Regions from separate parts of the Thalassobacillus sp. C254 genome, predicted to be linked through region 3. Evidence: riboswitches for the same ligand, from Rfam matches in the RefSeq annotation. Region 3 holds a riboswitch; each other region holds the start of a gene.
The links. Region 3 has a riboswitch for cobalamin ahead of JCM19033_RS13810 (ABC transporter substrate-binding protein). Riboswitches for the same ligand answer to the same signal wherever they lie in the genome.
Positions count from the first base shown of each region.

Region 1 (4,168 bases), on a different contig from region 3:
TGTAATGGATGTTGACCCAGACAGATATGAGCAGGTGTTGACGAACTTAATTCATAACGCCATTCGTCATACGGAGGCTGGCGGAACCGTGACACTTCGTGTGGAAACAGACGGATCCGGAGTTACTGTGGATGTGGAGGACACTGGATCAGGTATACCAGAAGAAGACCTGCCCTTTGTGTTCGAACGTTTTTATAAGGCGGATAAAGCCAGAACCCGGGGCCGCTCAGGAACGGGCCTTGGCCTTGCTATCGCAAAGAATATTGTGGAGGGACACAACGGCCAGATTTCTGCTCACAGTAAAGTGGAGGAGGGCACGACTTTTACCTTTCATATACCAAGAGAAGACATTTAAAAACCCCGGAGTTATTTGTCTTCGTAGTGCTGTTGAAAAGAGAATTAGTTTGACACGCAAATAAAGAAGGGAGAGGGCAGCACAGCCTGAAAGCCCTCTCAGTCTTTGTCCTATGAACACTTACAAGCTCTACACAAAAGTTCAGAGAAAGGAGTGGGCACTTTGACAGAATGGTACGAAGAAAGTTTTCAGGAAGACTACCTGAGAATTTATGATCACAGGGATGAACAAAAAGCAGCTCGGGAGCTTGAAGCATTAATGTCCTATATTCCTCTTCAAAAAAAGATGACAGTGCTGGATCTGTGCTGTGGTCATGGACGGCACTGCCGCTGGCTTGCCCGTAGGGATTTTGACGTCACCGGGGTTGATCTCTCAGCTGTATTATTGAAAAAAGCAATTGACTTGACCAGTGACCTTCCTATTAAATACATGCGCGCGGATGTAAGAAATATTCAATTTAGCAATGAATATGATGCTGTATTTAATTTATTTACAAGTTTTGGTTATTTTCCGGATGATGAAGAAAATGAGCTTGTTTTTAAAAATGCCTATCAAGCATTAAAGCCTGGGGGCTGGTTTTTATTTGACTATTTAAATCCACAGTATGTTACGAAAAACCTTGTAGCAGAGGATGAATCAAATAAGGACGGTCTGCACATCAGGCAGCAGCGGAAAATTGACAAGGGGTTTGTTACGAAAACGATTACAATTCACGATAATGAGTCAAAAAGAGAATACCTTGAACGAGTGAAGCTTTATTCTTCAGATGAGCTTAAACGTATGCTTGAAAGCAGCGGCTTCACTATTCAATCTCACTTTGGGGATTATGATGCTTCACCTTACCAAACCGCCACATCTCCTCGACAAATTTTTATTTGCCATAAGGAGAAATAAAGGGAAAATGAAAAATTTGCTGAAAAAGCATCTTTTCAAACAAAAAATATCCTGTATACTTTGAATATGGAGAAAACAAAATACCGTTCACATCTATGGTCAATTTCCTATCAAGGGAAATGTTAAAAGGGAAGCCCGGTGAAAATCCGGCACGGTCCCGCCACTGTATACGCGTGGAACGCCTATCAAGCCACTGTCTGCTAGAAGCAGGTTGGGAAGGCAGGCTGATCCAGAACGCGGAAGTCAGGAGACCTGCCTTAGATGAATATATGCCAGGCCTTCGAGGAAAAGGTGGAAGCAGACGTGGTAACTGCCTTACGGCTGTCTTACAGTGACTTAGGTCATACACATGTATGCTCTCCTTTTTGAAAAAGGGGAGCTTTTTTTGCATCTATAGGATGTTATTGACCAAAGAACAGGAAAAGCTGCCGTATCGAGTCCTTTCACCATTATAGAGAAAGAACGGAAACTAAAAGGAGAGACAAAGAGTGAGAAAACAATGGGTAATGGGTACGTCAGTACTTTTAGTAATGAGTTTAGCAGCATGCGGAGAGACAGAGGATACAGGAGAAGAAGCTGCCGAGGATACGACTGAAGAATCTATGGAAGAAGAGGCAGCTGAGGAGCCGCAAGAAGACACTGATGCCAACGGAGAAGACGGTGCAGAAGCCGATTTTCCAGTGACGATTGAAGATGCTGTTGGTGAAGAGGTTACAATTGAGGAAGAGCCTCAAAGAATTGTCAGCTTGATTCCGAGCAATACAGAGACTGCTTTTGCATTAGGAGCCGGAGATCGCATTGTGGGAGTTACTGACAACGATACATACCCGGAAGAAGTGAATGATATTCAGAGTGTAGGCGGGATGGAATTCGATGTGGAAACCATTTTGTCATTAGAGCCTGATCTTGTTCTGGCTCATGAGTCATCCGCTCACTTCAGTGAGGAAGGTTTCAATCAATTGCAGGAGGCAGATATAACCGTTTTATTTGTAAATGAAGCTTCTGGCTTTGATGATGCTTACGATTCAATTGAAATGATCGGTGCGGCCACAGGGACGTATGAGGAGGCTGAAACGCTTGTAGCTGAGATGCAGGAAGGTGTTAACGAGCTCCAGGAACAAGCCCAGGAAATATCCGAGGATGAAAGACAAACAGTCTGGCTTGAGGTGGGGCCGGCTCCAGAAATTTATACTACTGGTACAAACACCTTTTTACATGAGATTCTGGAAATGATCAATGCTGAAAATGCTGCCCAAAATGAAGAGGGGTGGGTTCAGTACAGTGAAGAGGATGTTATCGCCTTAAATCCCGATGTGATCATTACAACCTATGGTTTTTATGTGGAAGATCCTGAAGAAGAAATTCTTTCACGATCAGGCTGGAGTGACATTCCAGCTGTAGAAAATGAAAGAATTTACGATGTACATGCAGATAAAGTTACAAGACCAGGACCTCGTTTAGTAGACGGTGCTGAAGCAATTGCTGAGCTGGTTTATCCTGATGTCTTTAACAACGAATAAAAAAAAGTGGGCTGCTTATGGAGGGAGTGTTCTCTTCCTTTTTGCAGCCCTTATTATTGGTATTTCAATTGGCAGTATTGGAATTCCTTTTTCAACGACAGTGATAGTTCTTCTTCAGGAAGGTGCCGGGATACCACTAGGCGCTGACATCGATTCCGTTACGCGAAACATTATTTTGGATATCCGTCTTCCTCGCGTAACTCTTGCCCTTTTGGTAGGGGCGTCTCTAGCCATGGCAGGATCTGCTTTTCAGGGATTTTTAAAAAATCCCTGGCAGATCCATTCACACTGGGTGTATCATCCGGGGCTGCTCTTGGTGCCGTGATTGTTCTTTTTCTTGGGCTTTCTCTCCCGCTGATCGGAGCTTTTACTCTTCCTTTTGTCAGTGTGGTATCCGGATTTTTGACTCTTTTTCTAGTCCTGTTTTTTGCCAGGATTGTGCAAAAGAATTTAGCTACAGAAACTATTATTTTAGCCGGAATTATATTCAGTTCCTTTCTAGGATCGTTGATGTCTCTTTTGATTGCATTAACAGGTGAGGAACTTCGCCAGATCATTACCTGGCTGATGGGGAGTGTATCAATGAGAGGGTGGAGTCATGTCCTCCTTATGCTTCCTTTCTTTATAACAGGAGCTGTTATTTTGTTTGCAAACAGCAGAGAACTGAATGCAATGGTTTTTGGTGAAGAGACAGCTAAAACGTTAGGAGTAAATACAGAAGCAAGAAAGATTTCCATCCTACTTGGAGCATCCTTGTTAACAGGGTCAGCAGTAGCGGTCTCAGGAACGATTGGATTTGTCGGGCTGGTTATACCTCACCTGGTCCGTCTGTTGTTTGGAGCTGACCACCGTCATCATTTACCGTTATCGCTACTGATAGGAGGGGGATTTCTCGTATTAACAGACATGGCAGCAAGGACTCTGATTGCCCCGACGGAACTCCCTATTGGTGTATTAACAGCAATCATTGGTGCTCCTGTTTTTGGATTGCTTCTCCTGAGAGAACGCAAAAAGCTTTAAGCAGAAAAGGAGGTGCAGAAACGTGCTGACGATTGAACATATCTCCGGTGGTTATACAAATAAAGAAGATGTCGTAAAGGACATTAACCTTAACATTAACAAAGGGGAAATCTTTGGAATACTAGGTCCAAATGGAAGCGGAAAGTCCACGTTATTAAAAATCCTTCATGCCGCCCTTCCTTCCTCTTCAGGAAGAGTTCTTCTCGGTGACAAGGATATTATGGATTACTCCTCGAAAGAACTGGCAAAAAAAATGGCGGTACTCCCCCAGCATGCAGAAACTGCCTTCTCCTATAGTGTCAGACAGGTTGTGGAGCTTGGGAGATATCCTTATCAAAAGGGGTGGCTTGGTTTAACCACATCAGCTGATGAAGAAGTC
Region 1 is NZ_BAXQ01000026.1:10,091-14,258, forward strand. Features, by position in the region: partial or broken gene JCM19033_RS18200 (ATP-binding protein) at 1-355, shown strand, start outside; gene JCM19033_RS18205 (bifunctional 2-polyprenyl-6-hydroxyphenol methylase/3-demethylubiquinol 3-O-methyltransferase UbiG) at 518-1,249, shown strand; cobalamin riboswitch at 1,329-1,524, shown strand; gene JCM19033_RS18215 (ABC transporter substrate-binding protein) at 1,756-2,769, shown strand; partial or broken gene JCM19033_RS18220 (FecCD family ABC transporter permease) at 2,750-3,789, shown strand; gene JCM19033_RS18225 (heme ABC transporter ATP-binding protein) at 3,812-4,168, shown strand, end outside.
Region 1: it holds a riboswitch for cobalamin, as region 3 does, so the genes downstream of both, JCM19033_RS18215 (ABC transporter substrate-binding protein) here and JCM19033_RS13810 (ABC transporter substrate-binding protein) in region 3, are expected to answer to the same signal.

Region 2 (4,168 bases), on a different contig from region 3:
AGAGCTGGCACGTAAATTGCAAGAGATCTGCCGGCAGAATGGAATTCCTTTTATAGTTAATGATGATATTGATTTAGCGGTGCAACTTAATGCAGACGGTCTTCATATTGGACAAGAAGATATTGGAGCAAAAGAAGCAAGAAAAATGATGGGTGATAAAATTCTGGGGGTTTCTGCATATACGATTGACGAAGGCCTGGAAGCCGCAGAGCACGGGGCTGATTACCTTGGTTTAGGGCCTATATATGCGACAGGTTCTAAAGACGATGCTGCTGAAGAAACGGGTCCTCAAGTGATCACTCTGTTTCGTAAAATGGGGATCAAGACACCGATTGTTGGGATTGGTGGAATTTATGAAGATAATATCGACGAAGTGATGAAATCAGGAAGCGACGGCATATCAATAATTTCAGCGATTGCTTCTGCACCAAGCCCCTTTGAAAGTGCAAGAAATTTGAGAAAAAGAAATTGAAAATTACCTGTAGATAAAGGGATAATATATGTAAAAACAAGCAGTATTCTGGTACCTCCAGAGAACTGCTTGTTTTTTATAGCTGTGACTTTGCCATTAACCAGCTTTCTTCGCTAGTTTTACCAGGACGTGAGCCATTTTATGCTTTTCGTCATCCTCAGCTACCTGCCACATCTCTTGTAATAGCTTTTCTTCTGTATTTTTAGGTGATTCATGGTTTTTGAGGTATTCTGCTACACGCTCAGCGCCTTTTGCCATTTGCTCTTCACTGAGGCCTAGAGATTCACCTTTTTCTACTTTTCCTTTAAGGTATTGCTGGAACTCACTAAAGCTTTCTAAAATGTCTTCCTTTTTGTTTTCGGACATGTTGTCAAGTTTTTCTTCGGCTTGTTTCTTTGGATCTGCCATCTTATATTCCTCCTTAAAGTAATTATGATCCTCTAATTCCCATCCTTGGGCAATCTAAACGTTTATATCACAAATACTACTAATTACCGTGTCAGCAAGGAGGACTATAGCGTCAGCATAGCTGCAGCGAGCGCCATGAGTATCACTGTAAGAACGAGAGCTGCTACACTGCAGGCGATACCGCCAATTGCGAGTCCCTTTCCGGACTCTCCTCTTCTTTTGATCTCCCTTATTGATAAAATTCCAAGAATAAGGCCAACCAACCCTAGAGCAAAGCCGGCTAACGGAATCAGAATAGAAGATACGAGTCCCACTACACCAAGGACCAGGGCTGTAATTGACTTTCCATTTGTTTTTAAAGGTGTTTCTGATGAAATACCGGTTTCTTGTTGATGTGCCAAATTAGTGACCTCCCTTTCTCTTAATTCGTTCTCCTACTCTATTCCTGAATTTTTCTTTTTTAATCTCACAAACAAAAATAGAGTGGAAAAGGATAAATTCCTTAGCAGATAGAAAGCCAAAAAGAGATTGACAGAGAGTGGAGGATCAGATAGCTTTAAAGGAGAAGAATATTAGGGGAAAAGGTGAAAGCTGTTCTAACAGTTTTCTTAAAAGGGAAGACCGGTGTGAAGCCGGCGCGGTCCCGCCACTGTAATTGGGTTGTCTGTTTTGCTGCCACTGTCGGTACAAATCGATGGGAAGGAAGAAACAGATGGAAACCAAGAGCCAGGAGACCTGCCTTTTCAACAACACCAGTAACCTACGGGTCATGGGGGGTGTTAGAGCAGGTTTCCGATTAATTATGGGCTGTTAAAAAGCCGTTTATATTATGCCGGAAGAGCGCCTCTAACCTCCACATGCAGGTTAGGGGCGCTTTTTTGCTGTTTAGTTGTGTATGCGTAGGTGAGTGGTAAATCTTTTAGTGAATTCTCTGTTCAAGGAGTGCTTGTACGATATATCCTGGCTGGGGGATGCGTGCAGCTTTTATAAGCAGTCTGAAAGAGACCAAATGGAATAGAGCCTTTTGCAGTGCGTTCGTCTTTATTCTATATAAGGAGTGATAGTGTGACAAATGAAAAAGGAAAACTTCTTGTCGTAGGTTTCGGCCCAGGAAGTGAAGAACAAATGACATATCGTGCAAAAGAAGCAATTCTTGAGTCAGATTCTATTATTGGCTATAAAACATATATAGATTTAATTAAACCATTGCTTACCGATCAGGACATAGTAAGGACGGGAATGACTGAAGAAGTAAGCAGAGCACAGGAAGCAGTCAAGCAGGCTGAGCAAGGAAAAACAGTGGCTGTCATTTCCAGCGGAGATGCTGGTCTATACGGCATGGCGGGATTAGTTTATGAAGTGTTAATTGAAAAGGGATGGAAAGAGGACGAAGGCGTAGAAGTAGAAATCATTCCTGGGGTATCTGCAATCAATTCTTGTGCCTCGCTTTTAGGGGCGCCGGTAATGCATGATGCCTGTACGATCAGCTTGAGTGACCACCTAACCCCTTGGGATTTAATAGTAAAGCGAGTGGAAGCGGCCGCCCAGGCTGATTTTGTCATTGCACTTTATAACCCAAAAAGCGGCAAGAGAACAAGACAAATAGAAGAGACACAAAGGATTTTAATGAAGTATAGAGATAAAGGAACGCCTGTCGGCCTTGTGAAAAGCGCATATAGAGAGCGGCAGAACATAGTGATGACTGATTTGGAGCACATGCTTGACCATGAGATTGGCATGCTTACAACAGTAGTAATCGGAAATAATTCTACATTTTATTATGACGGCAAAATGATTACCCCAAGAGGCTACCAGCGTAAATATACCCTGGGCGAGGAGAAACAAAAGTTAAAACCTGCCAGAGACTAAGAAGTGAGGCAGAGCCATGGGCAATGCATGGGGGAAAAGAAGAGACGGTAACAGCTGCCGAAAGTATAAATGTTAAAGGTCTTGCAGAAGAAGCGTTAAGCAAGCTGGGCACCACTTATTCAGAAAACAAACAAGTATCAGAAGATTCTATCTCGTTTAAGCAAACAGAGATTTTTGAATTTGCGGTTTCTCCGGGAACAGCAAACAAGAAAATAAGCTCAAAACAGCTTCTTCAGCTGACAGAAGTAATCGGGGAAGACGGTGAGGTAGAGTATACACCGAGCCATTACTTCAAAGTATCCCTTGAAACAGATCGTGCACAGGAAATTGTGAAAGAGCTTAAAGAAGCGGGCTGGCTCGTTTCTCCGGTAGGTAATGTGATTCACGTAAAGGCCTGTGATTTTTGTGACGGTGAGAAGCGTGATTCAATCCCATATGCTGAAGAACTACAAGAAGCTCTAGGCGGTATGGTTGTTCCCAAAGTTATGAACATAGGCTTTAATGGGTGCGGCATGGCATGCTACGGCGCAATTACTGATGATATTGGCATTATTTATAGAAGAGGAGCTTTTGATGTATTTTTGGGAGCAAAACGACGGGCAGAAATGCGCATGTAGCACAGCCAGTGGCTGAGGGGATGGAAGTGGACAAGTTAATTCCCCTCATTACAGCTGTTGTAGATGAGTACAAGGAAAAAGGACTGCCTAATGAAAGGTTCCATAAGTTTTTTAAGAGAGTGCAGGAGATCCAAGGGTTTAAGTATCAAGAGATGCCAGTGCCGGTTATCGTAGATAATCCATGTGAATAAGGAGGGAGAAAATATGAAAGCTGTGCTGTTTATCGGACACGGAAGCAAGAAGAAAGAGGGCAATGAAGGGATCATCCAGTTTGTAGATAATCTTAAACAAAAGGTGCCTGCTCCGATTGTGGAGACTTGTTTTCTGGAATTTGCTTCTCCGGGGCTTGCTTCGGGCATTGAAACTTGTGTAAAAAGAGGGGCGACTGAGGTTGCGCTAGTACCTATTATGTTTTTTCCAGCGGGACATTCTAAGATTCATATTCCCCAAGCGATTGATAAAGCAAGAAAGCTTTATCCTTTAGTCCGGTTTCATTACGGGCGGCCGATTGGGATTCACGAAGAAATGTTTCAGCTGTTAAAAGAAAAGCTTCACGCTGGAGTGGAACAAGAAACATTGTATAACAAAGATACCTCTATCTTATTGGTTGGGAGAGGAAGCAGTGATGTAGATGCAAATAGTGAGCTGTTCAAGCTTTCTAGAATTCTCTCAGAAAAGCTGGAGATGGCAGCGGTAGAAGTATCCTTTATTGGAGTGACAACCCCCACAGTAGAGGAAGGCGTGGAGAGATGCATTCGTCTGGGAGCAAGTAATATTTTGATGATTCCTTACTTTTTCTTTG
Region 2 is NZ_BAXQ01000023.1:11,369-15,536, forward strand. Features, by position in the region: gene thiE (thiamine phosphate synthase) at 1-472, shown strand, start outside; gene JCM19033_RS17255 (DUF3243 family protein) at 569-880, opposite strand; gene JCM19033_RS17260 (DUF4190 domain-containing protein) at 985-1,281, opposite strand; cobalamin riboswitch at 1,446-1,638, shown strand; partial or broken gene cobJ (precorrin-3B C(17)-methyltransferase) at 2,006-3,557, shown strand; gene JCM19033_RS17270 (sirohydrochlorin chelatase) at 3,571-4,168, shown strand, end outside.
Region 2: it holds a riboswitch for cobalamin, as region 3 does, so the genes downstream of both, cobJ (precorrin-3B C(17)-methyltransferase) here and JCM19033_RS13810 (ABC transporter substrate-binding protein) in region 3, are expected to answer to the same signal.

Region 3 (4,168 bases):
CAGCCTCTTGTGTTAACGCTCTGGCTATTATAACCCTTTGTTTTTCCCCACCTGATAACGAGGCGAAGCTTCTTCTGGAAAACGAAAGCATCCCCACTTCTGATAATGCTTTTTCTGCAATTTTTTCATCCTCTATGTTATCTCTGTCCAGAAAACGTTTGTGAGGGGATCTGCCCATAAGTACCATTTCTTTTACCGAAAAATCAAACGGAACACTTGACTCCTGCTGACAACGGCCATATGTTTCGCCGTTTTTTTAGCCGTCCAATTATATATATTTTCACCGTTTACTTCCACAACGCCAAAGTCAGGCTTAAGGTGCCGATAAATGCTTTTTAACATCGTAGATTTCCCGCTGCCGTTAGGTCCCACAATCCCGACAAATTCATTTGTATCTACATGTAAATTAATATTTTGCAGTATTTTTTCACCTGATAAATCTTTTGAAAGATCTTCTACTTTTACATGCATTATGATTCACTCCCAAACGAGTATGTACTTCTTCGCAAGAGCCAAATAAAAAACGGTCCTCCGCATAAGGCGGTTAGAATACCTATAGGCATTTCCTCCGGTGCAGCAATCAGCCTTGCTCCAATATCAGCCCATATTAGAAATACAGCTCCAAGCAAAGCACTGACCGGCAGCACCCTTTTATGGTCTGAGCCGATAAGCAGCCTCACAATATGGGGAATCATTAACCCTACAAAGCCAATGGCTCCACTGACAGCTACCAAAACCCCAGTAAGAAGAGCAGTAATAACTAAAAGGATCTTTCGGAATTGATCAATATTCATCCCTAACGTAGCTGCCGTCTCCTCTCCCATAAGGAGAAGATTTAATGAACGTGATTGAAACCAAAGAAAAAGAAACACAATAACAAGAGAAGCTAAAGGAATCCACAGGTTCCCCCAGGTTCCTCCGGCTAAACTGCCCATCAACCAGTAAAGAGCGCTTCGAATTCCTTCTTCTCTAGGCGCAGAAATAACAATGAAGCTCGTCACTGCACTCAATATCATAGAAATGGCTATGCCGGCTAGAAGGAGCCTCGCAGTAGAAATTCGTTTATTTACTTGCGCTAACAAAAAAACCAGAACAATGGAAACTAATGCTCCTAAAAACGCAGCAAGTGAAAGAGCATATTGGCCAAATACACTGAAAGCTCCAAACAGAATCACCAAGGTAGCTCCAACAGAAGCACCTGAAGACACACCGAGAATAAAAGGGTCGGCCAGGGAGTTTCGAACAAGGGCCTGGATAGCCACACCTACAATTGAGAGTCCTGCTCCTACAACAGCGCCCAAAAGCACTCTGGGCAAGCGGATATCCCAAACGATGTGATCATGAGCAGGAGTCCACTCGGATGTGATCCATGCATTCACAAACGGAACCTTCGAAACAATGATTCCCCATACTGCTTCAGGGGAAATAGCAACTGGTCCCAGCATTACCCCTGCAGTTATCGATATCAACAGTAATCCTAGAAGACCGCTGAGCCAAAGCATGTAGGTAACTTTATTCCTTTTTAGCTGTTTCTCCTCCATTTTATCTTTCCCTGGTAAAGGGGTGGTCTCATAAGTTTTTGCTATACCGCTCATAAGAAAGTCCCCTAATTTTCGTTAGCTATATCCGGGTAAAATCCTTCTGCCATCAACTCAAACGCTTCAGGAGCTCTGACTCCTTCAGCAGCAGCAGATAAGGGAACGACTACAAAATTCTCTTCTTGTATTGCTGTCACACTTTCCAAGGCATCATATGATAACAAAAATTCTTTTTTCTGCTCTGCTGTTGTTTCCCCGTAATCAACAATAACGATCCATTCAGGGTCCTCCTCAATCACCGCTTCCCAGCTTACGTTCCCCCAGTTTTGGTCCAAAGCATCAGAGAATATGTTAGTCCCGCCTGCCATTTCAATTAAGTTTGTCATAAAAATTGACTGCCAGTCATTGGCTCTTGTTCCCCGCTATCATATACAAATACCTTAAAGGATCATCTGTATCCGGGTCTATTTGCGATTGAACGTCAGCAATCCGCTGATCCATAGCAGAGATTAATTCCTCAGCTCTTTCTTCCACTCTAAATATCTGGCCTATATTAGTAATATCCTGATATACATCATCAAGCGTCGGGCCAATCATTGAAGAAGACTCATGAAGATAAGGGGTGATCCCGTACTCAAGGAGCTGAGTAAAGGTTCCTATATTGTCCTCTGTAAAAGCACTTTCCCATCCTGCGTAAGCAAAATCAGGTTCAACATTTAAAAAAGGCTCCTGGGAAGGGTATTGATCTGCCAAAACAGGTACACTCTCATAGGCATCCTGGTATTCAGGATGTATGCCGTCATCTAAATATGCAGTCCCTGCCATATGGTCTTCAAGCCCTAGAGCGAGCATAACTTCTGTTACGTGCTGGTTTAATGTCACTGCACGCTGGGGTGCTTCTTCAAATGTAAGTTCTTCCCCATTGTTCTCAATGACCACTGCTTCATCCTGGGACAAAGAATCAGCCTCCGCTTCAGCAGCTCCGGTTTCAGTATCGCCCTCTGCTCCACATGCTGCCATAATAAGAGTTCCGGTCAATAAAAAAGACAACGGATATGTTTTGCTCCACTTCATTTTATTTCTCCTCCTCAGTAATCATAAATAGTAATTATTACGATTTATATTTTGAATTATAAGGACACTTCCTCTTTTTGTAAAGATTTCTTTCCTCTTCATACCAAAGCGTGTTACTTGTGTACTTTTTTCATTAACTGCAACCACTCCTTTACCAAAAAAATAAGCGGTTCTACCCCGGGGATCGGGTTAGAAACGCTTACTTCTCATCAAATATATCTGGAAGGCTTGTCACGCCTATTAAGGGTATATTCAAGTGAAGGCACACTTTGGTGCAGCATCTAACCACCTCCCTAATTCCCGTAGGTCAACAGTGATGTTGAAATAGGCAGGTCTCCTGACTTGGGGGTTATCCTCTCGTCCCTTCCCGGTGTTACCCAGTGAGATTACTCGAGAAAGCCAATCATTACATTGGCCCCCTTACAGTGGCGGGTCCGTGCCGGAGTTTCACCGGACTTCCCTATTAAGCAGGCAGTATTTGCCTTGCACCTATTTCCATTGCATGTATAATTTTAGTAAATCGTATCATTGATTCCTTGCCTTGTCCATCTTCTCTTATCCCAATCTAAAGTTTTATGTTCGTCTGTTTCGGATAATGAGTTTAAAAAGGTGAAATAATAATAAAAAGGAGGTAATAGGAATGGCGCACGATCACTCTGTTCATGAAAAACATTCCCACGAGCACAGCTTGTCTTGCGGGCACACTAAAATTAAACATGGTGACCATATTGATTATGTTCATGACGGTCACCTTCATCGCGAGCACAACGGCCACTGGGACGAATGTAAAATTTCAGTAACAGAAAGTAACCCTGACGAATGTGCCCCCATGAACTGCGGATGTACTCACAATGATGACTGCGGTCACGAGGTTGTTCCTCATGGCGATCACTATGACTTTCTTGTCAATGGACGTCTGCACCATGTACATGGCGACCACTGTGATGACCACGGACCTGTAGAGTTAGTAAAAATAGATTAGTGTCTTCTGCGGCTGTCCCATTAACGGGGCAGCCTTTTTGGTGTCATGAAGATTGTAAATGTCGTCCAGTATATACCACGCGTAGACATTTATCATCGTTGTATTTCACTGCCGGACAAAGCCTGTTATCAGGTTATCAAATAGTATTTCTTCTTTTGTTCAAAACATTATTTCATGTTCCTGCCAGAGGATCAATCCATATTCAGGTAAGTGATCGAAATGCATGAAGGATTGCCGGAAAAGATAAAGAAAAGATTTAAGGGGGATGTGAAAATTAAATGTAAGCACAGGTAAATAGTAACAAGAGAAAGGAGGTACCATGTTGACTCGCTTCATCAGTTACTTCTTTGGTGTTTTTTTTGTAGACTTGCTGTTTCATCAATATCAGGCTCAAGCTTTTGGGTTTCCTGCCCAAACGACGGGAGAAAGGCTGGGGGTTTTGGCTTTTGCCGGAGCAGTCACATTGCTTTTTTATTTTATCTCCTGGCGTTTCTTTCCGCCTTCTTTTTTCCATGGTGTCCTCATTGCCTCAGGCTTTTTTGCGACGTTTGATATTATCGTCATACATTGGATA
Region 3 is NZ_BAXQ01000014.1:81,746-85,913, reverse strand. Features, by position in the region: gene JCM19033_RS27570 (ABC transporter ATP-binding protein) at 1-178, opposite strand, end outside; gene JCM19033_RS27565 (ABC transporter ATP-binding protein) at 193-471, opposite strand; gene JCM19033_RS13815 (iron ABC transporter permease) at 471-1,502, opposite strand; gene JCM19033_RS25965 (ABC transporter substrate-binding protein) at 1,607-1,924, opposite strand; gene JCM19033_RS13810 (ABC transporter substrate-binding protein) at 1,941-2,612, opposite strand; cobalamin riboswitch at 2,922-3,120, opposite strand; gene JCM19033_RS13805 (hypothetical protein) at 3,253-3,594, shown strand; gene JCM19033_RS13800 (DUF2243 domain-containing protein) at 3,914-4,168, shown strand, end outside.